DNA from 4 places in the Pantoea allii genome. Region 4 is predicted to be linked to each of the others. Evidence: predicted binding sites of a transcription regulator. Region 4 holds the regulator's gene; each other region holds the start of a gene.

The links. Region 4 encodes CRP, which controls carbon source genes, mostly activating them, when cyclic AMP is high. Its sites were predicted from a motif close to ATGTGANNNNNNTCACAT; they were not measured.
Region 1: the regulator CRP is predicted to act here: its motif matches at 4,390-4,407, upstream of QNH99_RS20150 (nucleoside-specific channel-forming protein Tsx).
Region 2: the regulator CRP is predicted to act here: its motif matches at 1,913-1,930, upstream of psiE (phosphate-starvation-inducible protein PsiE).
Region 3: the regulator CRP is predicted to act here: its motif matches at 5,699-5,716, upstream of cdd (cytidine deaminase).

The regions. Positions count from the first base shown of each region.
Region 1 is NZ_CP125958.1:4,290,397-4,297,833, reverse strand. It holds gene QNH99_RS20165 (MFS transporter) at 1-341, opposite strand, end outside; gene QNH99_RS20160 (methyl-accepting chemotaxis protein) at 708-2,252, opposite strand; gene yjdN (VOC family metalloprotein YjdN) at 2,817-3,254, shown strand; gene QNH99_RS20150 (nucleoside-specific channel-forming protein Tsx) at 3,332-4,198, opposite strand; gene QNH99_RS20145 (sensor histidine kinase) at 4,475-5,824, opposite strand; gene QNH99_RS20140 (response regulator) at 5,821-6,480, opposite strand; gene QNH99_RS20135 (helix-turn-helix domain-containing protein) at 6,716-7,084, shown strand; gene QNH99_RS20130 (LysR family transcriptional regulator) at 7,268-7,437, shown strand, end outside.
Region 2 is NZ_CP125958.1:4,351,051-4,358,487, reverse strand. It holds gene QNH99_RS20440 (Na/Pi cotransporter family protein) at 1-91, opposite strand, end outside; gene QNH99_RS20435 (alkaline phosphatase family protein) at 505-1,317, opposite strand; gene psiE (phosphate-starvation-inducible protein PsiE) at 1,980-2,390, shown strand; gene ubiC (chorismate lyase) at 2,474-2,986, shown strand; gene ubiA (4-hydroxybenzoate octaprenyltransferase) at 2,998-3,882, shown strand; gene plsB (glycerol-3-phosphate 1-O-acyltransferase PlsB) at 4,005-6,431, opposite strand; gene QNH99_RS20410 (diacylglycerol kinase) at 6,560-6,928, shown strand; gene lexA (transcriptional repressor LexA) at 7,035-7,437, shown strand, end outside.
Region 3 is NZ_CP125958.1:1,690,373-1,697,809, reverse strand. It holds gene ahpC (alkyl hydroperoxide reductase subunit C) at 1-339, opposite strand, end outside; gene QNH99_RS08150 (GNAT family N-acetyltransferase) at 675-1,130, shown strand; gene apbC (iron-sulfur cluster carrier protein ApbC) at 1,127-2,239, opposite strand; gene metG (methionine--tRNA ligase) at 2,415-4,448, shown strand; gene QNH99_RS08135 (CidA/LrgA family protein) at 4,567-4,959, shown strand; gene QNH99_RS08130 (CidB/LrgB family autolysis modulator) at 4,952-5,644, shown strand; gene cdd (cytidine deaminase) at 5,764-6,654, shown strand; gene QNH99_RS08120 (NAD-dependent malic enzyme) at 6,824-7,437, shown strand, end outside.
Region 4 is NZ_CP125958.1:440,180-447,616, forward strand. It holds gene QNH99_RS02010 (bifunctional acetylornithine/succinyldiaminopimelate transaminase) at 40-1,260, shown strand; gene QNH99_RS02015 (YccS/YhfK family putative transporter) at 1,262-3,337, opposite strand; gene crp (cAMP-activated global transcriptional regulator CRP) at 3,396-4,028, opposite strand; gene QNH99_RS02025 (OsmC family protein) at 4,334-4,738, shown strand; gene QNH99_RS02030 (phosphoribulokinase) at 4,768-5,637, opposite strand; gene QNH99_RS02035 (YheU family protein) at 5,699-5,917, opposite strand; gene QNH99_RS02040 (hydrolase) at 5,922-6,938, opposite strand; gene QNH99_RS02045 (LysE family translocator) at 6,993-7,437, shown strand, end outside.

The DNA of each region.
Region 1 (7,437 bases), 720 kb from region 4:
ATAAAGGTCAGCCGACGGCCAAAGCGATCGGCAAACGGCGTGAGCAGGCTGGCACCGACAAACAGCCCAAGAAAGGTAGCCGAGGCAAATGCCGCCTGATCGGTGATGCCCAGTATTCCGGCGCTGCCCGCATGGAAAATACCGGCTGCCAGCAAGCCCGTACTGATATAACCGGTTTCAAACAGATCGTAGAGTTCAAAGAAGCCTCCCAGCGCCAGGAGCGAGATAAAGCGCCATAAGCCGGCAGAGGAAGGTAGCGCATCAATGCGCTCAGCTAAGCTGGTGTTGGCGGTCGACGATGCCGGCGACGGTGCCATCCCTGTGATGAAGGCGGATGTCATGTAAGGTGAACCTCATATCAGGATGATTGCCATTCCCACTACAGGCCGTGATGTGTTTTGAAATAATTGCCCATTAGCGAGCCGTGAAGCAGCAGAATAATCAATTACCTGATTCTTGCCGACAGGAATAGTGATGAATTTTTAGCAACGCATATTGCAAGGTTGACTGGCACGGCTTTTCAGGCAGACGGCAAGACTGCAGATATCAACGGCGCACGAGCCGGTGAGGGCAAAAAGCGCAGTCAGCAGGTATCTTGACGGGCACAGCGGTAAAGGCAGACGTCAGCCGGGTCATTCAGTGCCTTACCCCGCCCGGCAACACATCTGTTTCCCGCCCTGGCATTATCACCAGAGCGGGAGCCCGTTTTACGCGCCCGACAGGCGGAAAGCAGAAACGGCGTGGGTAAGATGCTGCGCCTGCTCTTCCAGCGAGGCGGCAGCGGCAGCCGATTCCTGGACCAGCGCGGCGTTTTGCTGAGTGACGCCATCCATCTCGGTTACCGCCTTTTCAATCTGGCTGATACCGTGATGCTGCTCATCGGACGCGGTGGATATGTGGTCCATCAGTTCGTTAACCCGGCTGACCGAGGCGATAATGGCATTCATCGCTTCGCCGGTGCGGCTGACCTGATCAGACCCGACGCGTATCGTTGCGACCGATTCGGCAATAAGGCCTTCAATTTCTTTGGCGGCCACGGCGCTGCGCTGCGCGAGATTGCGTACTTCCCCGGCGACCACCGCAAACCCTCGGCCTTGCTCACCGGCGCGCGCCGCTTCGACTGCCGCGTTCAGCGCCAGGATATTGGTCTGAAAGGCAATGCTGTTAATGACGCTGGTAATGTCCTCGATCTTTTTCGAGCTTTCGTTGATTTTTGCCATGGACACGATCACCTGCTGAGAAACGTTCTCGCCGGTTTCCGCATTCTGTACCGCTTCATTGGCCAGACGGCAGGCTTCAAACACGTTGTCCGTGTTCTGTTTAACCGTTGCCCCCAACTGCTCCATACTGGCCGCCGTTTCGGTAAGCGCTGCGGCCTGCTGTTCAGTACGGGACGCCAGATCGATATTTCCGCTGGCAATTTCCTGGGAAGCACAGGACACCGCGTGGGTAGAGTGACGTACCCGGATAATGATGTCCGTCAGGGACGTCCGCATCTGCTCCATTGAACCCATCAGTTGCTGAATCTCGCTCCGTGAGCCGACATTGACCGGCACCGGATGGTCGAGCACGCCTGCCGCAATCTCGCTGCAGTGCGCTTTTGCGTTATTCAGCGGCGATAAGATATAGCGTCTGACAAAGATCAGTATCGCAATGATGATGGCAAGGAATAACAGGCCAAATACCATGAGCAGTGTGATCCCGGATGAAAAGTTGCTTTGGGCATCCGTGTTCAGTTTCTTCGCGTAAGCCTCATGCTGGGCCAGCACCTGGTCCAGGACAATTTCATACTGCCGGTCAAGGCGCACTACGTTGGCGATCTGGTTTTTAAAGCGCGTCTGATCGCGGGCTTCGGCGGCTTCAATTAAAGGCTGAATTCCCTGATTGCGGTAAGCCAAATAGGCCTGGCGATAGCGGTCGGCGTCGGCCTTTTCACCGGGAATACGCGGCGCACTCAGATAAGCCTGGAAGGCCGCATCGGCTTTTGCGGCCACGCTTTTCACGCTGTCCAGCGACGAGGTGGCCTGAGGGCCGTCACTCTCAATCTCCTTCATGTACTCCATCAGGCGTACGCGTAACGTGCGGCTGTGATTGATGGGATCGATAACCGATAGCACCACACGGATTTCTTTATTCACGGCATTCAACGATGCGTTACTGCGAGCCAGTAACCAGATGCTGACCGATATACTGATAAGGAAAAGAATCAACAGGAACGAGAGAACCAGGAGTGAAGATTTTTTTAACGACATTACACAGTCCCGAATAATGAATTAAGAACACAGTTATCGGCATTTGGGTGGTAAATATTTAGCAGGAAGGTACTGAAAGGAATAAAGAATAATGTGTATAAAACATGAGCAAAATAATGAACCAGCTGATTCAATATAATTAAGCGGCGGTCTTTCTTACCGCTTCGCTTATTTAGCGTATGACGTTATTGAATCTGAAAATTTCAGGACCAGCCATGCTGGTGCCTGAAGTAAGAAAAACGGTTTAAGCGGAACAGCTCTGGCGAAGCTCGTTATTCTGGCGAACGGTTTTTTCTTTAACTGACTATAAATAAAGGCTTTATCAGAAGTAATTAATAGTGATTATTGCGAATAAAACAATACCTAAAGGTTATTCAGGACAAACTATTCTTTTTTTCTGGCCCTGTTTTGGTTGTAAAGATATCAGCGAAACACGCTTTTATCTGCCAGGTAAATAATCCGAATGATGAAGATTTTCCTGGTTATCATCGTTATCCCCGACCTGTCGTCTACACTTATCATCTCTGTATAAGAAAGACTTTACTCACCGGTATCGAGGTAATAATGCAAGTATGTCCCTATTTGTTTCTCTATGGTCGCTGTGAAGAAGCGATGGAATTCTATTTGCAGGCAACGGGTGGACAACTGCTGCAAAAAATGACCTTTGGCGATAACCCGGAGCAGGGCGAACAGGTCGGTGATCGGTCCGCACCGCCGCTGCCACCTGAAAAGATTATGCATGCCCATCTGCGTATTGGTCAGGGCGAGCTGATGATGAGTGACGGTAATCCGTACCAGCCACCGGCCTCAGAACATGCGGGCTATGCCGTGAGTCTGGCAACGGACGATGCAGAGCAGGGTAAAGCCTGGTTTGAGAAGCTGTCTGCGGGCGGGAAAGTCACCACGCCGTGGCAGGAAACCTTCTGGTCAAACGGCTTTGCTATGTTTATTGATAAATTCAATATTCCATGGCGCATCAACGTGGTGAAATCCGACGCGTAATGCACGTCAGGAACCCTGAAAAGACGAGAGGCCTTCTTCAGGAAGGCCTCAACGTTTTTTTAGGGTCGTGCCAGCAATCAGAAGTTATAGCCAGCAACCAGGTAGTAACCCCAGCCCGTAGACTTGATTTCAGACGCGCTGTCACCAAATCCTAACTCCTGACCGGCTCCCCACTGACCGCCGTTATGGAAATAACGTGCAACGGCTGAGAAGTGCCAGTGAGCGTAACCCAGCGACAAGATATGGCTGGAGGCGATTGCGTTGCTGGTGCGAATCGGGCCCGACTTATCGCGTAAGTCTGAACCCCAGTCGAAGTTGGTAAAGCCAACATAGCCAAGATTACCGCCCCACAGGGTCGTGATCGGCACAAAGTATTTCACTTTGAAGCGATAGCCATCCCAGCTGTTTTCATTCGCCGCACCGTAGTTTTCCCACTGGTATTTGGCATAGACGTTAAGTGACAGGCCGATATCGCTGTGCGTATCGATGTCTGTGCCCAAACCCATATACCAGGTATTTTGACGGTTAGCGCTGTTACGGCCCATATCGTAGATATAGTTGTTCGCAAAATACCACTCTTTAAACGGACCAAAGGCCAGGCTGGTGCCGGTCAGTTTATCAATCGAGAAACGTGGCTCAATTTCCATGAACAGCGGGGAACCGTGGTCGAAAATGCCGTTAGCATTGCTGTTGCCCGCGCCAAAGAAGTTTGGCAGATCAACGTAGCCGTAAAAATCAAACCAGTCTTTTTTCGCGAAAGCTTCGTATTCCAGATACACATCGTTATTGAACTGTGGTCCGAAACGGGTGTGGTAGCTGCCCACCACGTTGACGCTTTGATGCCACCAGTCGGAAACGTACTGGGGATCGTTTTCTGCAGCCTGCACTGCACCGTTTAAGGAGCCTGCCAGCAGGGCGCCTGCCATTAACGTTTTAAATTTCATTATATTTTGACCACTGGTTTCTTATGCGCAAGACAATCGTTTGCGCGCTGTTTGGAAATCAATCCCAAAGGTTGGGCGGTGAAGTATCTGGGCCGCATTTTTTTAGTTAGCATAGCGTGCCTTTTACAGGGAGATAGAAAATAGCTTTTGATCACATTTGTCAAAATGTGTTGCATAACAATTCATCAATATTGTGACTTGAATCACAATATTGCTGGAGGCGAACGGAACCGGGCAACCGTTTACGTTGTCGGGTTCCGGTTCGAACGACGGGGATTAAGGAAAGGTGACGCGCACCTGAAAACCGCAGCGGTCACCTTGCGGAGTCAGGCAGTTGGACAGGGCAACGTGGATCTGATGTTTCTGCGCAACACTGCGCACAATCGACAAACCTAAACCGCTCCCCTGCGCTTTTACATCGGGTGAGCGGGCAAAACGGTCAAACGCGCGTTCGATAAAGGACTCAGGCATACCTGGGCCGTTATCAACGATATCCACCACGGTTTGCCCCGCCACCCGATGCAGCAGGACATCCACCAGGCTGCCTTCGGGCGTGTGCAACATGGCGTTGCCGATCAGGTTGTCAAACAGGCTCCGCAGCTCTGAACGTCCGGCCTGCAAATGGTAGTGCGTGGTTCCGCTAAAGCCGATATCGATACCGCGCTTATCGGCCACTACCATGAGCTGCTCAATGCTCTCTTTCAGCACATCTTCCAGCGCGATATTTTCCACGCTGGCAACGACGGACTGATCTTCCCAGCGCGACATATTCAGCAACTGGGTGACCAGGTGACGTGTACGGGTGACGCCGGATTCCAGTTGCGCAAACTGGCGGCTGGCCTCGCCAGGCTGAATGTGCTGACGCAGGTTTTCCAGCTGCAGCGTGACCGCCGTGACCGGCGTCCGCAGTTCGTGAGCAGCATCTTCCATAAACTGACGCTGTGAAGACCAGGCGGCACGTAGCTTATCCAGCAGAGAGTTATAGGCGGCGACCAGCGGCTGAATTTCGTCCGGGAGGCTTTCAGGGGAAACGCTGTGTGGGTGATGGGCGTCCTGCGCGGCAATTTCACGCGAGGCAACACGCAAATCCCGGGTGATTTTTCGCACCACCAGCCAGATCACCAGCAACGACAGCGGCATCATTAAAATCAGCGGAATAATGGCTGACAGCGCCCGTCTCACCATCATTTCTTTCATGTAGCTGAGATTGAGCATCACCTGAATGGTTTTTATCTCGCTGCCCGGCTGGCCGGCGCGGGTGTAAATGCGCCATTCGCAGTCGTGGCAACCGCCAATCTGCACATCTTTATAGCCGTTTTCAGCCTGCAGCGGCGCATGCAGTTCAGGCCAGGAGCTGGAGCGTAACTGGCCTTTGGCGTCCCATAACTGAATCACGAAGGCGCTTTTAATCTTGTGTGCGGGCGCAATAAGCGGCATCAGCGGGGGGATTTCGCGGTTCACTGACCAGGCATCGGCCAGCTTGGCTAACTGCTCATCCTTGATGACGCCAACCATCTCACCGTAGCAGCTGAAAAAGTACCAGGCCACGCCGCCAATCATCAGCAAATGAATCACCAGTAACGTACTCAGTAATTTATTACGTAACGATCGCATAAAAATTTTCATATTGCCGGTACCCGCCAACCCAGTCCGCGTACATTGCGGATCACATCATTATCCAGCTTGCGCCGCATCCCGTGGATTAAGACATCCACAGCATTACTGCTGACTTCTTCACCCCAGCCATAAATACGGTTTTCCAACTGCTCGCGTGACAGGATGGCACCGGGCCGTTCCAGCAGCGCATAGAGCAGGGCATATTCACGCGCGGTTAACTGCTCACGTTGCCCTTTGTACAGCACTTCGCGTGTCAGCATATCCAGTTGAACATCACCGCTGCCCAGCAGCGAATCGGCAGAGCCATGATGGCGGCGGGTAATTGCCCGCATTCGGGCCATCACTTCCTGCAGATCAAAAGGCTTCAGCAGATAGTCATCCGCACCGTAATCCAGTCCCTGTACCCGCTGGGCGACCGTATCACGGGCGGTAAGAATTAAAACCGGCGTGGCATCGCCGCGCGCCCGCGCGCGCCGCAGCACCTGCAAACCGTCGTCGCGGGGTAAGCCGAGATCGAGCAGTACGCAGCTGTAGCCGCCTTCGCTCCAGGCGTTTTGCGCGTAAACGCCATCGCGCACCCAGTCGACTGACCAGCCTGCCGCTTCCAGCGCCTGCTGCAGATTTGCGCCGATCATTTCATCATCTTCGACCAACAACACGCGCATGGATGACGTCCCCCGAAAAATGGCAACAGTGTAGCGCTGGATTATTAGCGCAGAATTATTGGCATGGCGAGTGCAGCAAAATGCCGTTACGCGCCCGGTCAGAGGGTGATAATGCACCCTGAAACGGACGATTTTACCGCTTTGCTAATTCTGCGCTAAGTTTTCGCTAATTAAGGGATAAATTTAGCGCGCTAAAGTGTGTTCCCTGCACATCTGCTTTAACCAGGAGAACACCATGAATCAGCGCGAGTTTATTCGTAGTTTGCTGGAATGGATAGAAAGCAATTTAGGACACGATCTGCATCTGGACGAAGTGGCGCGCCGGGCGGGCTATTCCCGTTGGCATCTGCAGCGTTTATTTCGCCAGCACACCGGCTTCTCACTGGCCGAGTATATTCGTCAGCGTCGTTTGACCGAGTCGGCCTTAACGCTGCTCAACAGTAACGAGGCGATTTTACAGGTGGCGATGAGCTATGGGTTTGATACCCAGCAGGCCTATACGCGGACGTTTAAAAACTATTTTATGGTGACGCCAGGCCAGCTGCGCCGCCAGCGCCGGGTGGAGCCCGATCGTTTATTGTTTCCCTATGCCATGGCAAGTTAGTCACTGTATGGACATTCCCATCCGCTAGCCTGTGGGAATGTCCATGCATCGCCAGGGCCCCGCACGCCTTTTCCGCCACTGACGCTGTTAGCCTTCCCGCCGTTGCTTTATTCTTACTGCCAGATGCATGGCGTCATCGCTGTGCCATAACCCGCAGCCGCCGTTCTGGCCCGTAGGAAACCGATGAATAACAGCGATAACCTGATCGCCATGATGTTGTTTGCGCGCGTGGTCGAGCTTAAAAGCTTTACGGAAGCCGCGCGCGTGCTCGGCGTATCGAAGTCCCATATCAGTCGGGAAATCGCCGGGCTGGAACAGCGGTTGGGCATTCGGCTGCTGCAGCGTACCACCCG
Region 2 (7,437 bases), 660 kb from region 4:
CACCATACACGCGCATAATCCCGGAGCGGGTAATATGTGTGCCCCATACCAGAAGCGCAACGGCAGAGAGTAAGTTAAGCAGGGTTAACACGTATAGTCGCTCCTCAACCATCAGGCTTCAGGCGGTGCAGATTGCCAGCCTGATGGAAAGCGCAATCTGAGAACGTGGCTACCGGACGCTGCGCAATTTTTTTCAGTGTTTTAAGCAACCTGCGCAATGTCGACATCGTTAAATGTAGACTACTCTACTGATCTGCATGGACAAATCCAACCCGGCGCACGTCGCTCACCTTCCTGATTGTGCACGCCTGAAACAGGACTGAACGAATATCTACGGCGGAAAGACTGGCTACAGACAAGACGAGGCCGCCCGTTTTGACAGCGCTGAAGGGGAAGACGGTCGCCGTCAGTCCAGGGTGAGGTGCCGCTGCGGCTCATGATGATCCCGCGCGGCGGGAATGTGGAAATCTGTACGTTCTCTGCCCGGTCTTCAGCGCGTTAACGTCAGGACGCTGAACCCGCCAGCAAGGCGCGATGGACCGGCTTATCATGTGTGACGCCGAGCAGCGAACACAGGGTGCCGCAGAGTTCGGTTTGTTGCGGGGCCAGCCCGGCCTTTCGCGAGAAGCCTTCACCAAATACAAACAGGGGAACGGTCGTTTCTTCTGGCAACATGCCACCATGCGAACGGTCATCGTTCATGCCGTGGTCGGCGGTAACCATGACCTGATAGCCTTCCGCCAGCCAGCCTGGCATCCACTGTGACAGATAACCATCTGCCATGCGCGCCCTGTTGCGGTACGCGGTAGAAGAGAGGCCATGCTGATGACCGGCATGATCGATATTCATCGGATGAATCAGCAGGAAGTCCGGGTTGTAACGTAACCGCAGGCTTTCGGCATCTTCAAACAGGTGGGAATCGGGATAGCCGTCGTCGGAGTAAAAGTGCCCAAACTGAACAGGCAGCGTCGGGGCGTCCGTGTGACGATCGCGGGCTGGTTCGAAGGGCGTGCGGTTATACAGTTCGCTTATCCAGTGGTAAGCGGCGGCGGCGGTGGTCAGCCCGGCGTCACGCGCATAGTGAAACACACTGCGTTCGTGGCTCATGCGGTTGACATCGTTATGAATAATCCCGCTTTCCACCGGTGCGACGCCGGTCAGAATGCACTCATATAGCGGACGTGACAACGAAGGCAGCGCACAGGTCAGGCTGTAGTAATGGCCTTTGCCATGGGCACATTCTGCATGCAGGTAGCCCATAGCGTGTTGTGCCACGTGATGACTCAGGCCGTCCAGAATCACCAGAATCGTTTTCATGCTGTTCTCCTTACTGTGGCTTAGGTTGTGCGCGTCGGTACTCTTAACAGGGCACTATTGGGTTGTCTGATGCAGCGTTATTGTTTCGATCATCGTTAAATATTGTTTTTTATCAATAGCTTTTTTGATTGTAAGTACACACAAACTTTTCTGCGAAAACGGAGTGGGTTAAATGCCTTTTCCCGGCCGCATCGCGTCTTATGCGCTGGCGCTTCGGCTGATTAGCTGCCAGTCGATACAGGCAATACCGCTACATAAGGCAGTGAATGCGTAGAGCTGAACGGTGTCGGGCTAAAACCGGGTCTGGATCATTCGGTCGCCAAAACCGAGTCAATGTAGCCCTCACATGTGAAAAAGGGATGACAGGCTTTACCAACAGGTGGATTCAACCAGGTAGTCATAAAGGGATAATCGGCGTCAGGCGTAGCAACAGCCGCAGTTGGCGCGCGATGTGCGTGAAAACATCCATCCTCACCCGCGCTGTTCTTGCTTTATGATTCTGATCTTTCAGGGGTTATGGCGTTCATTAATAAGCATTCCTCATGTCACATTGGGGGGAGGAATGGCAGCGGGTGCGGTAAGCCTGACAGCTATATTGTGATTTAGGTCACACTCACGCATGATAGCGCCAATAAAACCCCATTTAATTTTTGAGGCGTGAGATGAGTGACAAAAACCCGGTAGCACAGAAGATTGCGCGCCTGATGCAGTGGGTACTGAACGCGGGACTGCTGATCCTGGCGGTGATTTTGATGGTGTTTTTGGGCAAAGAGACAGTCCATTTAGCCAATGTCCTGTTTAGCACCGGTGAGCAGGCGTCGTCCTACCTGCTGATTGACGGCATTGTGATTTATTTTCTCTACTTCGAATTTATTGCACTCATCGTGAAGTACTTCCAGTCGGGCTACCATTTCCCTTTACGCTACTTTGTGTACATCGGGATTACCGCCATCATCAGGCTGATCATCGTCGACCATAAAAATCCCATTGATACGTTATGTTATTCCGCGGCTATCCTGTTGCTGGTTATCACCCTGTGGCTGGCAAACAGTAACCGGCTTAAACGCGAGTAACGAAGCCGTCAGCATTCAGGACGGTGTTCCTCGTATCGCTCTGCGCTAAACTACCTCTCTGAAAATTTTTGGGGGAAAGTGCCATGACGCAAGACCCGCTCCGTTTATTACGTTCACTCACTTGGCTGGCGCTGGACGATGCCGCATTTACGCAACCGCTTCGTGACTGGCTGATGGAGGAGGACTCCATGACGCGACGTTTCGAACAGCATTGCCAGAAGGTCAGGGTCGAACCTGTACGCGAAGGCTTTATCGATGCTGACGAATTAGGCGACGAAGGCGCGTTATTACCTGCAGACCAGCGTTTCTGGCTGCGTGAAGTGATTCTCTACGGAGATGAGCAGCCGTGGCTGGCGGGACGCACGCTGGTGCCTGAAAGTACCCTCAACGGCCCGGAAACCATGTTACAGCAACTCGGTACGCGGCCTCTGGGACGTTACCTGTTCTCCTCATCAACGCTTACCCGCGATTTTATTGAGCCTGGCAGCGTCGAAACGCTCTGGGGACGCCGGTCCCGGCTGCGGCTGTCGGGTAAGCCGCTACTGTTAACGGAACTGTTTTTACCGGCATCGCCGGTCTATCGTGATCAAGGTTAAGGGTTTGACCTGTGCAAAACACACAAAAAATGACGAAATGGCAGGCTTACAGCCGCCTGATGCGAATCGATAAACCGATCGGCGCTTTACTGCTGTTGTGGCCAACGCTGTGGGCGCTCTGGCTGGCAAAGATGACCGTCCCACCGCTGCCGACACTGGCGGTGTTTGTCGCGGGTGTCTTTGTGATGCGCGCTGCGGGCTGTGTGATCAATGATTATGCCGACCGTAAGGTAGACGGGCACGTTGAGCGCACCAGGCACCGGCCGCTGGCAAGCGGTGCCGTGACGGCGAAAGAAGCCAAAATGCTGTTTGTGGTGTTGGGGCTGATTGCGTTTGCCCTGGTACTGAGCATGAACCTGATGACCATTATGCTCTCGGTCGTGGGCCTGGCGCTGGCCTGGGTCTATCCGTTTATGAAGCGATATACGCATCTGCCTCAGGTGGTGTTAGGCGCAGCCTTTGGCTGGGCGATCCCCATGGCGTGGGCGGCAGTTAGTGAGTCCTTACCTCTGGTCTGTTGGCTGGTATTCCTGGCAAACATTTGCTGGACGGTGGCCTACGATACGCAATATGCCATGGTTGATCGCGAGGATGACCTGAAGATAGGCGTTAAGTCCACGGCGATACTGTTTGGTCGCTACGACAAATTGATTATTGGTCTGCTGCAGCTGTCTACGTTGGTGTTGATGGCGCTGGTGGGGACGATGCTGGATCTGAACGGCGCGTTTTACTGGACGCTATTACTGGCTGGTGGGTTATTTGTTTATCAGCAAAAGCTGATTGCGCAGCGCGATCGTCAGGCCTGTTTCCGCGCCTTCCTGAATAACAACTATGTGGGACTGGTTCTGTTTCTGGGCGTGCTGATGAATACGCCGCCGTTTTCACAGCTCCTTTAACCGCCCCGACGAGAATCGCGGTCAGTTCGCGAATGTGCGTCAACGCTGCTGAGTGCCTCAGTACCAGCGTGCGAATAAAAAAGGCGACCTTCAGGGTCGCCTTTCTCGTCATCGCGAATCCGCTAATCGTGCGCTACGGCGCTTTCGATGGTCATGCGTACATCGCTGGTGACCAGGTCAGCCAGGATGTGCCAGGTCGCCAGCGTCTGCGCCACGTCGGCATCACCGCTGTCGCTGATATAACCTTCATCACGCAGCGTGAGCACCAGTGAGGAGAACACCGCTTTATCAAAGAACTCCGGCGCATTGATCCCGTGCAACACGCTCAGGCGCTGCGCCAGGGTACGGCTCTCTTTTTCCAGCGTGCCCCGGTTAATGGTGGGCTTGGCGCTAAGAATCGAGAAGGTGATGGCGTAACGCTGCAGCGTCTCACGCACACCGGCGGCCAGCAGTTGAAGCGTACGGTAACGCGCGGTGTTAAACGACAGCAGACCTGCCTCAACGGTAATCAGCCCCTGACGCGTCAGTTCCTGACATAAGTTAGTCAGTAACTGCGGCAGTTGATCATGGCTCCAGCGCAGGAACAGCTCGCTCTTCAGCATGGGATAGATCAGGCTGACCTGACGCAGCAGTTCGGCTTCGCTCAGGTTGCGATGCTGCTGCACAATCGCCGCAATCAGCGACGGCATGACCAGCATATGATGAATGTTATTACGGTAGTAGGTCATCAGTACCGCCTGCTCGCGCGGCAGAATAATGATGTCACCAATACTGTCTTTTTCACTCTCGAATTTGTTCATGCTGAGCGCATGATCCAGCAGGGCTTCGGCAGACATGTCGGGCAAGGTGGCATCCGGCGAGTAGGGCACGTTGCGCAGTAACTGGGTATAGCACTCCAGTTGCTCAACCAACTGCTCGCGGGTCAAAGAGCGCTGACGCGAAGCAAGCAGAGCGGTAACGCACAGGTTCATGGCATTCGCCGCGCCGGCTTCGTTAATACGCACCATGATGGTGGCCGCGATATCGTTCGCCGCCGGGGTCAACCAGCCGGGACGCTGTGCTTCAATGGGATCGATAGCATCGCGCCATTCAGGAACGTGCTTATTCAAATAATTTATCAGCGGTAGCGGCTCGCCAAAGTTCACGTAACCCTGACCGAGATTGCGCAGCTTACGTAAGCCGCGCACCATCTGCATGAAGCCTTCTTTCTCTTTCGTGGCACCGCGAAGCTCTTTCGCATAGGTGCCCACTTCCATGACATGTTCGTAACCGATGTATATAGGCACTAACGTGATAGGGCGCGTGCCGCCGCGTAGCATGGCCTGCAGCGTCATGGACAGCGTGCCGGTTTTCGGATCTAACAGCCGGCCGGTACGTGAACGGCCCCCTTCCACGAAGTACTCCACGGAATAGCCACGGGTAAAGAGTTCACCCAGGTATTCACGGAAGACGGTGGCATAGAGCTTGTTGCCTTTAAAGGTCCGGCGAATAAAGAAGGCACCCAGACGGCGGAAAATCGGCCCGGCAGGCCAGAAGTTCAGGTTAATACCGGCGGCGATGTGCGGCGGGACCAGCCCCTGGTGATACAGCACGTAAGACAGCAACAGGTAATCCATATGGCTGCGGTGGCAGGGCACATAAACAATTTCATGACCGTCCTGAGCCAGCTGGCGAACGCGCTCACCGCCGTTGACGTTGATGCCCTGATAAAGTCGACTCCAGAGCCAACCCATCACGCGATCCGTGACGCGAATCGCTTCGTAGGAGAAGTTGGCGGCAATCTCCTCCATCATTTCAACGGCGTTTTGCTGGGCTTTTTCATGCGAAACCTTCTTGCTGCGGGCTTCGTCTTCTACCGCTTTTTCTATCGCTTTCGATTGCAGCAGGCGATTGAACAAATCCTGACGCGCGGGCAGGCGCGGACCGACCGCTGCCAGACGCTGACGGGCAAAGTGGATACGAGCGACCCGGGCCAGTTTTTGCGCAATTGATTTATCCGTACCGTGTTCAGTCGCCATACGACGCAGGGAAACGGTTGGCGAGAAGCGCACAAAACTGTCGCGACCATGCCAGAGCACAGCAAAGAATTTTTGTACCCCATTTAACAAACGTAAATGAGGCGGATTATCTTCTCCCTGCACTTCCCGGCCGGGTGCGCGGCCGAACATGACGGAAACCGGTAACATCTGGATATCAAGCTCAGGGTTACTGCGGTGCAGATCGAGATACTCGTGGAAGATTTTTACCGACTCGACGCTGGGCACGAAATAGGGAAACACGCGTGGGCCATCGTGGATAAAGACATGACGCGGCAGCAAGGCCCCGTCAATCTCCAGCGGCGAAAGCGGATCGGGCAGCTCGTGCCTGATGCACTGCGCGCGCAAAGTCAGGAGATCGGCCTTTGAATCATAAGGCAGGACATACATAATAGGCCGGGTTGGGTCCAGCCCATGTTCGGATACGGGATCGGCCGGAATGGCCTTACTCTTTACCAGAAACGACAGGGGTAAATTCAGTAATTTATAAAAAAGTATACGCCAACCTGACATAGACAACATGAAGCCTCTTGTTAGCAAAGCGGCGCAAGCTTATCAGAAAGCGCAGCAAAAATCTGTGACAGCGACAATTGTGCGCTGCCCAATATTGACGTCAATCCTTTGAAAAGAGTTCCTTTATTATGACAAATAATGTCACCGGCCTTAACCGAATTGTGAAAGCTGCGGGCTATTCATGGCAAGGTCTTCGTGCTGCCTGGCAGCATGAAGCTGCTTTCCGTCAGGAAGCGGTTACCGCACTGGTAGCGATTATCCTGGCCTGCTGGCTGGATGTCGATAGCGTTTCGCGCATCCTGATGATTGGCTCTGTCGTACTGGTGATTATTGTTGAAGTCCTGAACAGTGCCATAGAAGCGGTGGTAGACCGCACCGGTCAGGAGCGGCATCCTCTTGCTGGACGAGCAAAAGACATGGGCTCCGCCGCCGTTTTCATCGCAATATTACTGGCCCTTTTTGTCTGGGGAACGCTGCTTTGGTCGCATTTGCGATAAGCGTTCCATCTCGCGTCAAATAACTGATTTTGGCCTGAGTTTTGGTTTCCATTTCACCAATACCTGTATATACTCACAGCGACTGTATAAACAACCAGGGGGCGGGATGAAAGCATTAACCAGCAGGCAGCAACAGGTCTACGACTTGATTCGCGACCACATTAATCAAACAGGCATGCCGCCAACGCGTGCAGAAATCGCCGCGCAGCTTGGTTTTCGTTCGCCAAATGCAGCCGAAGAACACCTGAAAGCACTGGCGCGTAAAGGCGTGATTGAAATCGTCTCTGGTGCGTCCCGCGGTATCCGTTTGTTAATGGAAGAAGAGCCATCAGACGGCCTGCCGTTGATTGGTCGCGTCGCCGCCGGTGAGCCATTACTGGCCCAGGAACACATTGAAACGCATTACAAAGTAGATCCTGACATGTTCAAGCCTGCAGCGGATTTCCTGTTGCGCGTGAGCGGAATGTCGATGAAAGATATCGGCATTATGGATGGTGATTTGCTGGCGG
Region 3 (7,437 bases), 1.3 Mb from region 4:
TTCGCGCATGATGTCGAAGTTGCGGGTCAGCGCGCCAGTTGGATCGCCCAGCATCGCATATTTGATTTTAGCGATGGTGTCGGAAGAACCGTGCCAGGCTTTGTGGGTAAAGTGGGTATCGGTAGACACGGAATAGATGTCCACGCCCATTTTCTGGAACTCTTCGTAGTGATCCGCTACGTCGCCCAGTTCGGTCGGGCAAACGAAAGTGAAATCAGCTGGATAGAAGAAGAAAACACTCCATTTACCTTCAACGTCTTTCTCGGTTACATCAATGAATTCGCCGTTTTTAAAAGCGCTGTTTTTGAACGGCTTAATTTTGGTATTGATAATGGACATGTGATGGCCTCCTTTAGAATATGTGATGCAGGTTACAAATTTTCTGGGCCAACATCTAATAAGCGCTCGTTATCAATAAAATAAACGAAAGCTATCAAACGCCGATCGTCATGATCTTTCAGGGAAAAAACCGCTTTTTTGCGAGCGGTGCTGTTCGTAACGTCACTCTTTACTTGCTTATGCGCCAAATACCACGTGTAAAAACCGACGGCGCACCGCATTCTCCCCAAACGGCACCATCGAGCAGTGTACCGTGAAAAAGATGACATTTGTTCTGCTTTTGCTTTTTTGGCAATCCCTGCCAGGTTTGTTAAAAAGACTTAACGGAGCATGATGTGCATATTCGATTGTTTACTGAGGCCGATCGCCCTTTTTTGCGAACCCTGTTTTTGGCCGCACGCCGTCATAACTGGAACTGGATTGAAAACGATGACTGGCAGCTTGAAGACTTTGATCGGATCATCCCTGGCGAAACCGTTCTGGTTGCCGAACTGGATGGTCATCGGGCGGGCTTTGCCGGGCTGATGGAAAACGATAACTTCCTGCATAGCCTGTATGTCGATCCTGCGTTCCAGGGTCGTGGCGTGGGCAGCGCTTTACTTGACGAGGTGCAGTCACGCTTTACCTCTACCGGAGCACTGAAGTGCCTGGAAATGAATAAAGCCGCGCAAACCTTTTATTTGCAGCGCGGCTGGAAAATCATTTCACAGGGTGAAAGCGAACAGGGCAACTATGTGCTGATGCACTATCCCGCGGCCTCGCTTTACACCAGCGATGCCGACGCGCGCTAAAGCGCCCGGAAGGCGATATCGCCCGGAATCACCTCACCCTGCCAGTAAAGCTGGGCAGCCACCCGCCCGGCAAGCTGGCGATAAAGTGCCGCGAACTCGCTGTGCGGACGACGGATCACGGTGGGTTCGCCATCGTCGAGATCTTCGCGCAGTTGAATATGCAGCGGAAGCTGCGCCAGCAGCCGGGTGCCATAATCGTCCACCAGCCGTTGCGCACCGCCCGTGCCGAAAATCGGTTCATGATGGCCGCACTGGCTGCAAATATGAATGCTCATATTTTCAACAACGCCCAGCACCGGCACGTTAACCTTCTCAAACATCACCATGCCTTTGCGCGCATCAATCAGGGCAATATCCTGCGGCGTGGTCACTACCAGCGCGCCGGTCACCGGCACACTTTGCGCCAGGGTGAGCTGAATATCGCCGGTACCTGGCGGCATATCCAGCACCAGATAATCCAGGTCTGGCCACAGGGTTTCGGTAAGCAACTGCATCAATGCTTTGCTGGCCATCGGCCCACGCCATACCATCGCATTATCATCTGTCACGAGATAGCCGATGGAGTTGGTTGCCAACCCGTGGGACAGAACAGGGGCCATATGCGTTCCGTCGGGTGACGTGGGACGTTCTTTTTCGCAACCCAACATGTTGGGCACGGACGGGCCATAGATATCGGCATCAAGGATACCCACGCGCGCACCTTCCGCTATCAACGCCAGCGCCAGATTGACTGCCGTACTCGATTTGCCAACACCGCCCTTACCGGAGCTGACGGCAATGATGTTTTTCACCCCGTTGACGCCAGGGTGATTCTTAACCCGTTTCAGGGTGGCGATATCATGACTTAAGCGCCAGTCAATCGCCTGTGCGCCGCTTAGCCGCAGCAGCTCAGCACTGGTTTCGGCTTTAAGGTCTTCAAACGCACCGCTCCAGGCAAACGGCATCAGCAATTCAATGTGCAGCGTGCCATCGAGCAGCGCCACATGATGTAATGCCTTGAGGGCAATCAGGTTACGTTGAAGCGTCGGATGTTCAAAGCTGCTCAGCACGCCGACCACAACGGCGCGTAAGGCTTCTGGTGTATGCGGTTCCCGGGATTGCGCTGTCATCCCCACTCCTTTTTCTGCTGTGCTTGCGCTGTGTTCCAGCGAGGTAATAACAATTCTATCAGATGCCGATCGTTTCGCGGGCTGTTGCGCATGGGAAATCCCTTGTGTTTACGCGGCTGTGCCCATCGGTTACCATCTAAGCCCGTTTTTTACTTAACTGAAAGCTACGCAAACTATGACTCAAGTCGCTAAAAAAATTCTGGTAACCTGCGCCCTGCCTTACGCAAACGGCTCAATTCATCTCGGTCACATGCTCGAGCATATCCAGGCGGACATTTGGGTGCGTTATCAGCGAATGCGTGGCAATCAGGTTTACTTCATCTGCGCCGATGACGCTCACGGCACACCGATCATGCTGAAAGCGCAGCAGCTTGGTATTGCGCCGGAGCAGATGATTGCTGAAATGAAACACGAGCATGAAACAGATTTCGCCGGTTTCAATATCAGCTATGACAACTATCACTCTACGCATGGCGATGAAAACCGTGAGCTTGCCGGGCTCATTTATGGTCGCCTGAAAGAGAACGGTTTTATTAAAAACCGCACGATTTCTCAGCTATACGATCCGGAAAAAGGCATGTTCCTGCCGGACCGTTTCGTCAAAGGCACCTGCCCGAAATGTAAGTCACCCGATCAATACGGTGATAACTGTGAAGTGTGCAGCGCGACCTACAGCCCGACTGAGCTGATCGACCCGAAATCCGTGGTTTCCGGTGCGACGCCGGTCCTGCGTGACTCTGAACACTTCTTCTTTGATCTGCCGTCGTTCAGTGAAATGCTGCGTGCCTGGACGCGTTCTGGTGCACTGCAAGAGCAGGTCGCAAACAAAATGCAGGAGTGGTTTGAGTCGGGACTGCAGCAGTGGGATATCTCCCGTGATGCGCCCTACTTTGGCTTTGAAATCCCAGGCGCGCCGGGCAAATATTTCTACGTCTGGCTGGATGCACCTATCGGCTACATGGGATCGTTTAAAAACCTGTGTGACAAGCGTGGCGATATCAACTTCGACGAATTCTGGCAGCAGGATTCGACCACGGAGCTGTATCACTTCATCGGTAAAGACATTGTCTACTTCCACAGTCTGTTCTGGCCGGCCATGCTGGAAGGCAGCGGTTTCCGTAAACCGAATAACCTGTTTGTGCATGGTTACGTGACCGTCAATGGCGCAAAAATGTCGAAGTCACGCGGGACCTTTATCAAAGCCAGCACCTGGTTACAGCATCTGGATGCCGACAGCCTGCGCTACTACTACGCGGCGAAGCTCTCTTCACGTATCGATGATATTGACCTGAACCTGGAAGATTTTGTTCAGCGCGTCAACGCCGATATCGTCAACAAAGTGGTCAACCTTGCCTCGCGTAATGCCGGTTTCATCACTAAACGTTTTGACGGCAAGCTGTCAGCGGAACTGGCCGATCCCGCCCTGTATCAAACCTTCCTGGACGCATCAGAGAAGATTGGTGAAGCCTGGGCGAGCCGTGAATTCAGCCGGGCCATTCGTGAAATCATGGCGCTGGCCGATTTGGCGAATCGCTATGTTGATGAGCAGGCACCCTGGGTGGTGGCGAAGCAGGAAGGCCGTGATGCAGACCTGCAGGCCATTTGCTCAATGGGCATCAACCTGTTCCGCATCCTGATGACCTGGCTGAAACCGGTGCTGCCATCACTGACCGAACGTGCTGAAGCGTTCCTGAACAGCGAACTGCACTGGGATGCGATTCAACAGCCGCTGCTGAATCATCAGGTCGCGCCATTTAAGGCGCTTTATGGTCGTATTGAAATGGCGAAGGTTGAAGGCCTGATTGAGGCATCAAAAGTGGATGCGGCAGAAGCCAATAAACCGGCGGTAACCGGCCCACTGGCGGATGCACCTATTGGCGATACCATTACCATCGACGATTTTGCCAAAGTGGATATGCGCGTCGCGCTGATTGAGAAAGCGGAATTAGTCGAAGGGTCGGACAAACTGCTGCGTCTTGAGCTGGATCTGGGCGGTGAGAAGCGCCAGATTTTCTCAGGCATTCGTGCGGCCTATCCCGATCCTGCGGTGCTGGTCGGCAAGATGACCATCATCGTGGCCAACCTTGCGCCGCGTAAAATGCGGTTTGGCGTGTCGGAAGGCATGGTGCTGTCTGCCGGCCCCGGTGGCAAAGATCTGTTTGTCCTGTCCGTAGACAGCGGTGCCGTACCTGGCATGCCGGTGAAATAGTCCTCTGGCCATCCTCTGCGGTTTACCGCCGGGGATGGCGCTTCAGCCACACGGCTGATTGCTGGCAGGCCAGGCCGTTAGTGCGTATGATAAAACCCGTTAAAAACAGGAGCCTGTCATGCACACCGTGCTAACGATGAGTTGGCGTTATCTGCGCGCTTTTATCATTATTTATCTTTGCTTATATGCAGGAAACGGCATAGCCCTGCTGCTGCCCATCACCCTGCCCGGCAGCATCATCGGCATGCTTATTATGTTTGCGCTGCTTGCGTCGCAAATCCTGCCCGTGCGTTGGGTCAAGCCGGGCTGTCATCTGATTATCCGCTATATGGCGCTGCTGTTTGTGCCCATCAGCGTGGGCGTCATGAATTACACCGATATCCTCACCGCGCAATTCGGTCCTGTTGTCGTCTCCTGCCTTGTCAGTACCTTCGCTGTCCTTGCCATTGTGGGGTTAAGTGCCCATAAACTGCATTCGCGACCTACGGCCAAAGAGGTTAACGATGAGTGATATTTGGTGGTCGTTGCCACTCACTGTCGGGGCGTTTTTACTGGCGCGCAAGCTGGCGGCAAGACTGAAGATATCGTTGCTGAATCCGCTACTGGTTTCCATGGCCGTGATTATTCCCCTCCTGCTGTTACTGCACATGCCCTATGCCCGTTATTTCGCTGGCAGCGAGGTGCTGAATCAGCTGCTGCAACCCGCGGTGGTGGCCCTGGCGCTGCCGCTGTATGAACAGATGCATCAAATCCGTGCCCGCTGGAAATCCATTATCGGCGTGTGCGTGATTGGTAGCCTGACGGCAATGATTTCGGGCACCGCCATTGCGCTGTGGATGGGCGCAACCCCAGAAATCGCCGCCACGATTTTGCCAAAATCGGTGACCACCCCGATTGCCATGGCGGTCTCCCAATCGCTGCACGGCATTCCTGCGATTAGCGCGATTTGTGTATTGATCGCCGGCGTGCTGGGTGCGGTATTTGGTCATATGCTACTGAATCTGTTAGGCGTGAAGAGCAAAGCGGCACGCGGCCTGGCGATTGGTAATGCCTCTCATGCACTGGGAACGGCACGGGCTGCGGAAATTGATTTTCAGGAAGGCGCCTTTAGTTCGCTGGCATTGGTGATTTGCGGCATCATCACCTCGTTACTGGCTCCCTTTGTTTTCCCGCTGTTGCTGCACTGGTTTGGCTAAAACTTTGGGAGAGATCTCGCAAAGTTGAAAACTGTAAGACATGTTGCATTGTCAGAGCGACGAAGATCACATATAAACCGATGTCTGGCATACCGCTCTGATGATTGAATGAGGCTTCCATGCATCCACGTTTCCACTCTGCCGTTGAAGGACTTCCCGCTGCACTGCAAACCGCGCTTCGCCCGGTGCTGAGCGAGCCGGGATTTGACGCGATGCTGCGGGCCGAGCAGGTCACCCTGTTGCAGGCGCAAACCAAACTGGATGCAGATGCCCTGGCGCTGGCGCTGCTGCCGGTCGCCGCCGCCTGCGCGGTGGCGACGCTGTCGCAGTTTAACGTCGGTGCTATCGCGCGTGGCGTGAGCGGTAACTGGTATTTCGGTGCCAATATGGAGTTTACCGGTGCGACCATGCAGCAAACCGTTCATGCGGAGCAAAGCGCCATCACCCACGCCTGGCTGCGTGGCGAATCGCGCCTTGAAAGCATCACTGTCAATTACACGCCTTGCGGTCACTGTCGCCAGTTCATGAACGAACTCAACAGCGGTACAGACATTCGCATCAGCCTGCCGCAGCGCGACGTACAGACGCTGGCGCATTACCTGCCAGATGCGTTTGGCCCGGGTGATCTACAGATTATGGAACGCCTGATGGATGATGTAGACCAGGGCTACGTTGTAACGGGCGATGCGCTGGCTCAGGCCGCGGTTAAGGCGGCTAATCGCTCTCATGCACCTTACAGCCGGGCGTTTAGCGGTGTCGCGTTACAGACCGTCTCAGGCCGTATTTTTAGCGGACGTTATGCAGAAAACGCGGCGTTCAATCCCAGCCTGCCGCCGCTGCAGGCCGCACTGATTTTACTGAACATGGCAGGTGAGTCCTGTCACGATATCCAGGCCGCCGCACTGGCCCAGACGCACCAGCCTGCTCTGGATCAGTTTTCGGCTACTCAGGCGACATTACGCGCGCTGGGTTGCGATCAACTGACGCAGGTGCCCCTGGCAAAAGCGTAATGTGCGGCACGGTTTTAAACAGTTTCTAAATCTTTTATTTACAAAAGCTGTACATCGGCGAGAAATTTCATAGGATCTGGCGCCAGGCCTTCGTCATCACAATAAAACTGGCGTCCACCCTACTCTTTGATTATTGCGCCAGGAAAACTTGCAACCGGAGCATGACTGCATGGAACTCGAATACGAAAGTAAACGCCCGCTATATATTCCCTATGCTGGCCCTATTTTGCTGGAATTTCCGCTGCTGAATAAAGGCAGCGCCTTCAGCATCGAAGAGCGCAATGAGTTCAATCTCAATGGCTTACTGCCTGAAGCAGTAGAATCCATCGAAGAGCAGGCAAAACGCGCATGGCGTCAGTTTCAGGACTTTAAAAACAATAACGATAAACATGTTTACCTGCGCAACATTCAGGACACCAACGAAACGCTGTTTTACCGCCTGCTGGACAACCATCTCGAAGAGATGATGCCGATAATTTATACCCCAACCGTCGGTGCCGCCTGCGAACATTTCTCGGAAATTTATCGTCGCGCACGCGGCGTATTCATCTCCTACCCCAATCGTGCGCACATCGAAGACATGCTGCAAAACGCCACCAAGCAGAACGTAAAAGTGATTGTGGTCACTGACGGTGAGCGCATCCTTGGCCTGGGCGATCAGGGCATTGGCGGTATGGGCATTCCAATTGGGAAGTTGTCACTGTACACCGCATGTGGCGGTATCAGCCCGGCTTACACGCTGCCCGTTGTGCTGGATGTGGGTACCAATAACCAGCAACTGCT
Region 4 (7,437 bases):
TTTCATCTTGACTCAACGAACCAGTTAACGAGGTTGTCAATGGCAGCGGAAAATATGGCGGTAACGCGGGAGACGTTCGATCAGGTTATTTTGCCTGTTTATGCACCTGCACAGTTTGTACCGGTAAAAGGCAAAGGGAGCCGAGTCTGGGATCAGCAGGGCAAAGAGTATATCGACTTCTCTGGCGGGATTGCCGTCACCGCACTGGGCCATTGTCACCCGGCGCTGGTTGAAACCCTGAAGAAACAGGGTGAAACCTTGTGGCATACCAGCAATGTGTTCACCAATGAACCTGCGCTGCGGCTGGCCAGTAAACTCATCAACGCGACCTTTGCGGAGCGCGTCTTTTTTGCTAATTCCGGTGCGGAAGCCAATGAAGCCGCCTTTAAGCTGGCTCGTTATTATGCCTGCAAACGCCACAGCCCGTTTAAAAGTAAAATTATTGCCTTTCATAATGCCTTCCACGGCCGGACGCTGTTCACCGTAACGGTGGGTGGACAGCCAAAGTATTCCGATGGTTTTGGTCCGAAACCCGCCGATATCGTTCACGTGCCTTTCAACGACCTGGATGCGGTAAAAGCCGTCATTGACGATCATACCTGCGCGATTGTGGTGGAGCCGATTCAGGGCGAGGGCGGTGTGATGCCGGCCACGCCAGCGTTTCTGCAGGGCTTACGTGAACTGTGCGACAAACACCAGGCGCTGCTGGTACTGGATGAAGTACAAAGCGGCATGGGACGTAGCGGTAAATTGTTTGCCTATGAGCACTATGGCGTGACGCCAGACATTCTGACCTCGGCGAAGGCGCTGGGCGGTGGTTTTCCGGTCAGTGCGATGCTGACCACGAATGAGGTGGCCTCAACCATGGCACCTGGCGTTCATGGCACCACCTATGGCGGAAACCCGCTGGCCTGTGCGATTGCAGAAACCGCGCTGGATATCATCAATACACCAGAGGTGTTGAATGGCGTGGAAATCCGTCGTCAGCAGTTTGTGGAGGCCCTTAAGGCGATTGATGCGCGTCACGATCTGTTCAGCGATATCCGGGGTAAAGGTCTACTGATTGGTGCAGCCCTGAAACCGCAACATGCGGGCAAGGCGCGCGATATCCTGAATGCGTCAGCCGCAGAAGGCGTGATGGTGCTGGTGGCCGGGACTGATGTGATGCGCTTTGCGCCATCGCTGATTATCGAGCCTGCCGATATAGAAGAGGGCATGACGCGCTTTGCCAACGCGGTAGAGAAGGTGCTGTCGGCCTGAGTTATTTCCGGCGCAGACTGCGCATCAGCCAGCGGCCATGATGAGGCCGCTGGTTCCAGGCCAAAGATGAGATCGTGTGCATCACTTTCAGATGATCAAGAATGCGCCGGACGTGCTGCTCCAGCACCGTGACGGGCCCCTCGTTAATATCTTCAACGCCCTGCAGCAGATCCGTCTGCGAACTTTCCCCATCATATTCCAGTCGTTGCTGGCAACGTTGCAGTGCAATCTCGCACCATTGCAGATAGTGCTCGGCCAGCGTGGGTGGCAGCATGGTGTGTTCGCGCGCCAGAATTGTCATGGCATTGATGTGTTCAACAATAAACTGGCAGTGCGTGACCCATAAGCGCATATCCTGCAGGTAGCGTGAGTTAAATCCCGGCTCCTGCATCGCCTGATTCAGGGAATTAAACACCGCGTTATGGGCCTGGTTGACCTTAATCCGCTGGTAAGCCAGCTTATCTGGAGACTGCTCCGGGCCGAGTAACATCCGCAGTGCGTCCTGACAGGCCTCCAGTGCATCATGCGCATTCTGACGCAACAGCGCGCTCTGCCACTGCGGCCACAGCCATAACATGCCACCAAAGGCGATCAGGCAACCCATCAGCGTATCCAGCAGGCGGGGCAATAAAAACTGTGCCCCGTTAAGGGAGAGCAGTTGCAGCGTATAAACGGCCGTGACCGTAAATCCTACCATCGACCAGCCGTAAAACTGTCGGGTAAAGCGATAGCTGATAAAGGTAATGGCCAGCATGATGCTCAACACCAGCGGCTCTGGCACATCCAGGCGCAGCGAGGCTGCCGCAATGACCAACCCGGCAAAGGTGCCCAGGGCCCGGTGCTGGATACGAACCCGGGTTGCACTGTAGTTGCTCTGGCTGACAAACATGATTGTCATCAAAATCCAGTAGGGCTTTGGAATGGAGAAAAACACCGCCAGGGCGCTGCCCAGCATCAGCATGACGGCAAAACGACCGGCGGTGCGCAGCGCGGAAGAACGCAACGACAGATAGCTTCGCAGCGCGGGCAGCAGCGGCAAACGACGCTGGCGATCGGCCATCAGGTCACGTTGATAAAGCGGCTTTTGGGTACGAAGTACCCGGGCGATGCGGCTGAAATGATAGAGGCAGAAGTTACCCACCGGATTGTCCGGATGCTGGCGGGCGATTTTTTCCAGCGCACCCAGCTGTTTGTCCATATCAAAACGGCTGGAGAGTTGGTGATACAGAATATCGTCGGCCAGCTCGCGCAGTCGGGCTGAAATCGTCCTGGCATTCCAGCGGATAACGGCTTCCGCATGGCTTTGTTCCACCAGCTTCTGGACTTCTTCCGGCTGATGCAGGCTGACGGAGATATGTTCCTGTAAATCCAGCGCCACCTGAAATGCCCGGGTCAGACGTTTATGGCTGTGATCGCGGCTTGCGGACAACATATGCATCTGTTGGTAGCAGGTGTTAATCAGGTCGACCGCTTTTTGCTGACGCACCAGCAGGGGCGGCAGGGCTTTTTCAGGATCGGTAAGCTGCGTCAGCAAGCTGTACTTTGCGTCACAGTAATTTGCCAGCTCACGGTAGATTAAACTCAGGCTTTCGCGCATCGGCTGCTCTTTCCACAGCCAGAACCAAAACCAGTTGAATAATCCGTACCAGAGCGTACCGCCGATATAGAGCAGCGGAGGCACGTAAATGGGCATACGGCCAATCAGGCTGATGGTAAAAATCGCGGCAATCAGCGTACCGGGCAGCAGTCGGGCGTGCAGCGGGCTGATTTCACCTGTGACGCCAAGGAGTAACGGCATCGCAAACAGAATCAACGGCAGAGGGACGTCTTTGAGCAGTAGCCACTGCATCAGCAAACTGCCAAAGGCAAACAGGCTGCCGCCAATAATCAGGCGCTTAAAGAAACGTTTGTGCGGTGTATCCAGGCCAGCAATATTGCAGCAGGCGGGAACTAATGAGAACAGCAACCCTTTTTGCAGATCGCCAAACAGCCAGCCGAGCGCGACCGGAAGGCACAACACCAGAGTCTGGCGCAGCGCATAGTTAACTTCGGGGTGATAAATTATTCTTCGCCACATGGGCTCAACACAAGATATTCACGGCATAATGTTGCCATCACGCCGTGAATAATAAGGCTTAGCGGGTGCCGTAAACAACGATGGTTTTGCCGTGTGCGGAGATCAGATTCTGATCTTCCAGCATCTTCAAGATACGGCCCACGGTTTCACGTGAACAACCAACGATTTGGCCAATTTCCTGACGAGTAATTTTAATTTGCATGCCGTCAGGATGCGTCATGGCGTCAGGCTGTTTAGCCAGGTTAAGCAACGTCTGTGCAATGCGTCCGGTGACATCCAGGAACGCGAGATTTCCCACTTTTTCTGACGTCACCTGAAGACGGCGCGCCATCTGTGAAGAAAGACGCATCAGAATATCCGGGTTAACCTGGATGAGCTGACGGAATTTCTTGTAGGAAATTTCTGCTACTTCGCACGCCGTTTTCGCACGTACCCAGGCGCTGCGTTCCTGACCTTCTTCAAACAGGCCAAGCTCACCAATAAAATCGCCTTGATTCAGGTAAGAAAGAATCATCTCCTTGCCTTCTTCATCCTTAATCAGTACCGCGACGGAACCTTTCACGATGTAGTAAAGCGTTTCGGCTTTTTCACCTTGATGAATCAGCGTACTTTTGGATGGATACTTGTGAATATGGCAATGGGACAGGAACCATTCAAGTGTAGGGTCTGTTTGCGGTTTGCCGAGAACCATTCGCTATTATCCTCTATTGTAATCGTGCCCAAAATACAGGGCTCTGTTTCCCTGCCAGGCGATGAAAGCGTTAAGCGTGTTTCCATTCAGGAAATTATTCGGGCTGCATTCGGCGCAGAGCGCATAATTCTTCCCGGCTTCATCTTCGGATGACGAAAAAATATTTTCAGCACTGTTTGTAGCACAGCTTTCGCCGACTGTCTTGTGTTGTCTCGCTTCAGCAATGAGGCTGATTTCTCTGGATTGCTGTTTACCAGGCAAAAGCGTACTCTGGCGCAAAAACAGGGTATTCTGGGGGCGAAATTATGCAGGCAAGAGTCAAATGGGTTGAAGGGTTAACATTCCTCGGCGAATCATCATCCGGCCATCAGGTCTTAATGGATGGTAATTCCGGTGATAAAGCGCCCAGTCCTATGGAAATGGTGCTGATGGCGGCCGGTGGTTGCAGCGCAATCGATGTGGTTTCAATTTTGCAAAAAGGCCGCAACGATGTGGCTGATTGCGAAGTAAAACTCGAATCAGAGCGTCGGGAAGAAGCCCCTCGCATCTTTACCCGTATCAACCTGCATTTTATCGTGAGTGGAAAAGCACTTTCAGATAAAGCCGTGGCGCGTGCGGTCGACCTGTCGGCGGAAAAATATTGCTCGGTTGCCATTATGTTAGGCAAAGGGGTCGCGATCACCCACAGCTACGAGGTTATCGAGCTGTGATCTCTCAGAGGCCCGCGCGGCCTCTGATTTTATTCAATGCGTTTGCCTTCCATGAGCCGTTTCACCAACGGCGCCATAATCAACTCCATCGCCAGCCCCATTTTTCCGCCCGGTACCACCAGCGTATTGATATTGGAAATGAACGATCCCTGCAGCATGGCCAGCAGATAAGGGAAATCAATATCTTCCAGACACTGAAAGTGAATGACGACAAAACTCTCATCCAGCGAAGGAATGGTGCGGGCCGCAAACGGGTTGGAGGTATCCACGGTAGGGACGCGCTGAAAGTTGATATGGGTGCGTGAGAATTGTGGCGTTATGAAGTTGATGTAATCTTCCATTGAGCGCACAACCGAATCCATGACGGCCTCACGGGAATGGCCGCGTTCACCGGTATCGCGGACCAGCTTCTGAATCCACTCCAGGTTGACAATCGGCACCACGCCGACCAGTAAATCCACCTTTTCAGCGACGTTATGCTGAGCCGTCATCACCCCGCCGTGCAGTCCTTCATAAAAAAGCACGTCCGTATCCGGGGGCAGCGGCTGCCACGGCGTAAAGGTGCCCGGCACCTGATTCCAGGGCACGGCTTCGTCGTAGGTGTGCAGGTATTTCCGTGACTGGCCTTTGCCGTGCTCACCGTATTCAATAAAGGTTTGTTCCAGCAGGCCAAAGTCATTCGCTTCCGGGCCAAAATAGCTGATGTGGCGACCCAGATCGCGTGCTTTACGAATCGCCATATCCATTTCTGGCCGGGTAAAACGGTGAAAGCTGTCACCTTCCAGCTCGGCAGCGTGCAAATTGAGTTGCTGAAAAATTTTACGGAATGCCAGGCTGGTGGTGGTGGTTCCCGCGCCACTGGAACCCGTTACCGCAATGATCGGATGGCGTGCAGACATAGTAAAACTCCCTGTGAAGTCGGGCGATGAGCATTGTTAGCACGATTTTTCATTCTGTGCATCAGCCGCGAAACTCGCTTTTGCGCATGATGTTTACCGATTCGTGAAGCTCAGACCAGACCAGTACCACCTCACCCTGCTGCAGCTGACGTCGCACATCGGCGACTTTTTCCGTCAGGCTGAGCTCCTGTTCACCGTAGTCGGTGCCTTCGCGCAGGACAAAGGCTTCAATTAAATTTTCGAGGGTTTCGGGGGAAACCTGTTGCCAGGGAATCATCACAGGGTTAGCTATCCAGATAAGGGGAAATCCACTGTGGCACGCGCTGTTCCAGCCACAACTGAGGCTGGCGCAAGGTGCCACCAACAAAGCCAACATGACCGCCATGGCGCGTCAGCTGATAGGTAATAGTGGCAGATAATTGGTCATTCTGCGGGATCACCTCATCACTCATAAACGGGTCGTCTTTCGCATGGATGATCAGCAACGGTTTTGCCACCGAGCGAAGCAGCGGCATGGCGCTGGCGCGGCGATAATAATCCGTGGCATCGGCAAAGCCATGTGCGCGGGCGGTGATCGCGTCGTCAAAGTCTCGCAGGCGGCGCAGCGCGCTGAGCTGTTTAAGATCAATCGGTAGAGTGTCAGGCCATGCGTGCAGTTTGCGCTGAGCATTCTTTTTAAGCTGGCTCAGCAGGTAACGCTGATAAACCTGGGAAAATCCACGTTCCAGTCGGGCGCTGCAGGGCTCAAGCAACAGCGGCGCAGAAACAATAACGCCGGCATCAATGACGGCATCATTGCCCTGTTGCCCCAGCAGGCAACCCAGCATGTTCCCGCCCAGCGAAAACCCCACCGCGGCGGTCGGAACGCGGCCCCAGCGCGTCGTCAGCCAGTTCAGAAAAAAGCGTGCATCCTCGGTTTCTCCTGAGTGATAAATCCGGTTCAGACGATTCGGCTCGCCGCTGCAGCCGCGAAAGTGCATCACTACGGCCAGCCAGCCACGTTGTTTGCAGACCTGCATCAGGCCGTGGATATAGGGACTGTGGAAACTGCCTTCCAGACCATGAAACAACACCACGCGCGGTTTATGCTGTGCAAACTGCGGATCTTCACTCCAGGCCAGGTCGACAAAATCACCATCGGGTAAATCAAGCCGTTGCCAGTGAGGCGTGACTCTTATCGTGCGGCGGATGAGGCGCGGCAGCAGGGTTTGTAGATGAGGATTCGCCAGGCCGCGCACAGGGATAAACGCCGCGCCATCCGGGCCCGAAAATTTCATGTTGTAAAGGCTTGTCTGTTCCATATCACACTGTTAGCTTCGATAAGTTTTTACATAATGGAGGGAGAACCCGGTTAAATGGAACTCAGTCTTTTTTTATCACTGTTAGGGTTTCTCTGGGTCGCGGCGATTACACCCGGACCTAATAATATGTTACTCACCGCCTCAGGTGCCAACTTTGGTTTCATTCGCACCATTCCGTTGATGGTTGGCATCATGATTGGTATGCAGCTGATGCTCCTCATGGTGGCGTTTGGCGTAGGGGGATTGATTCTGCTCTATCCCTCATTGCACCTGATTCTGAAAGTGGCCGGTAGCCTCTATTTGTTGTGGCTGGCATGGAAAATCGCCACCGCGGCCTATGAAAAGCTCGAGACCGATGCGGTGCCGGTCGCGCCCATGCCTTTCTGGCAGGGAGGATTGTTGCAGCTGATCAATCCCAAAGCCTGGTTAATGGCCCTGGGGGCGATAGCGAGCTTTAGCCTGGCCGGTGCCGGTTATCATCACTCTGTACTGTTAATCA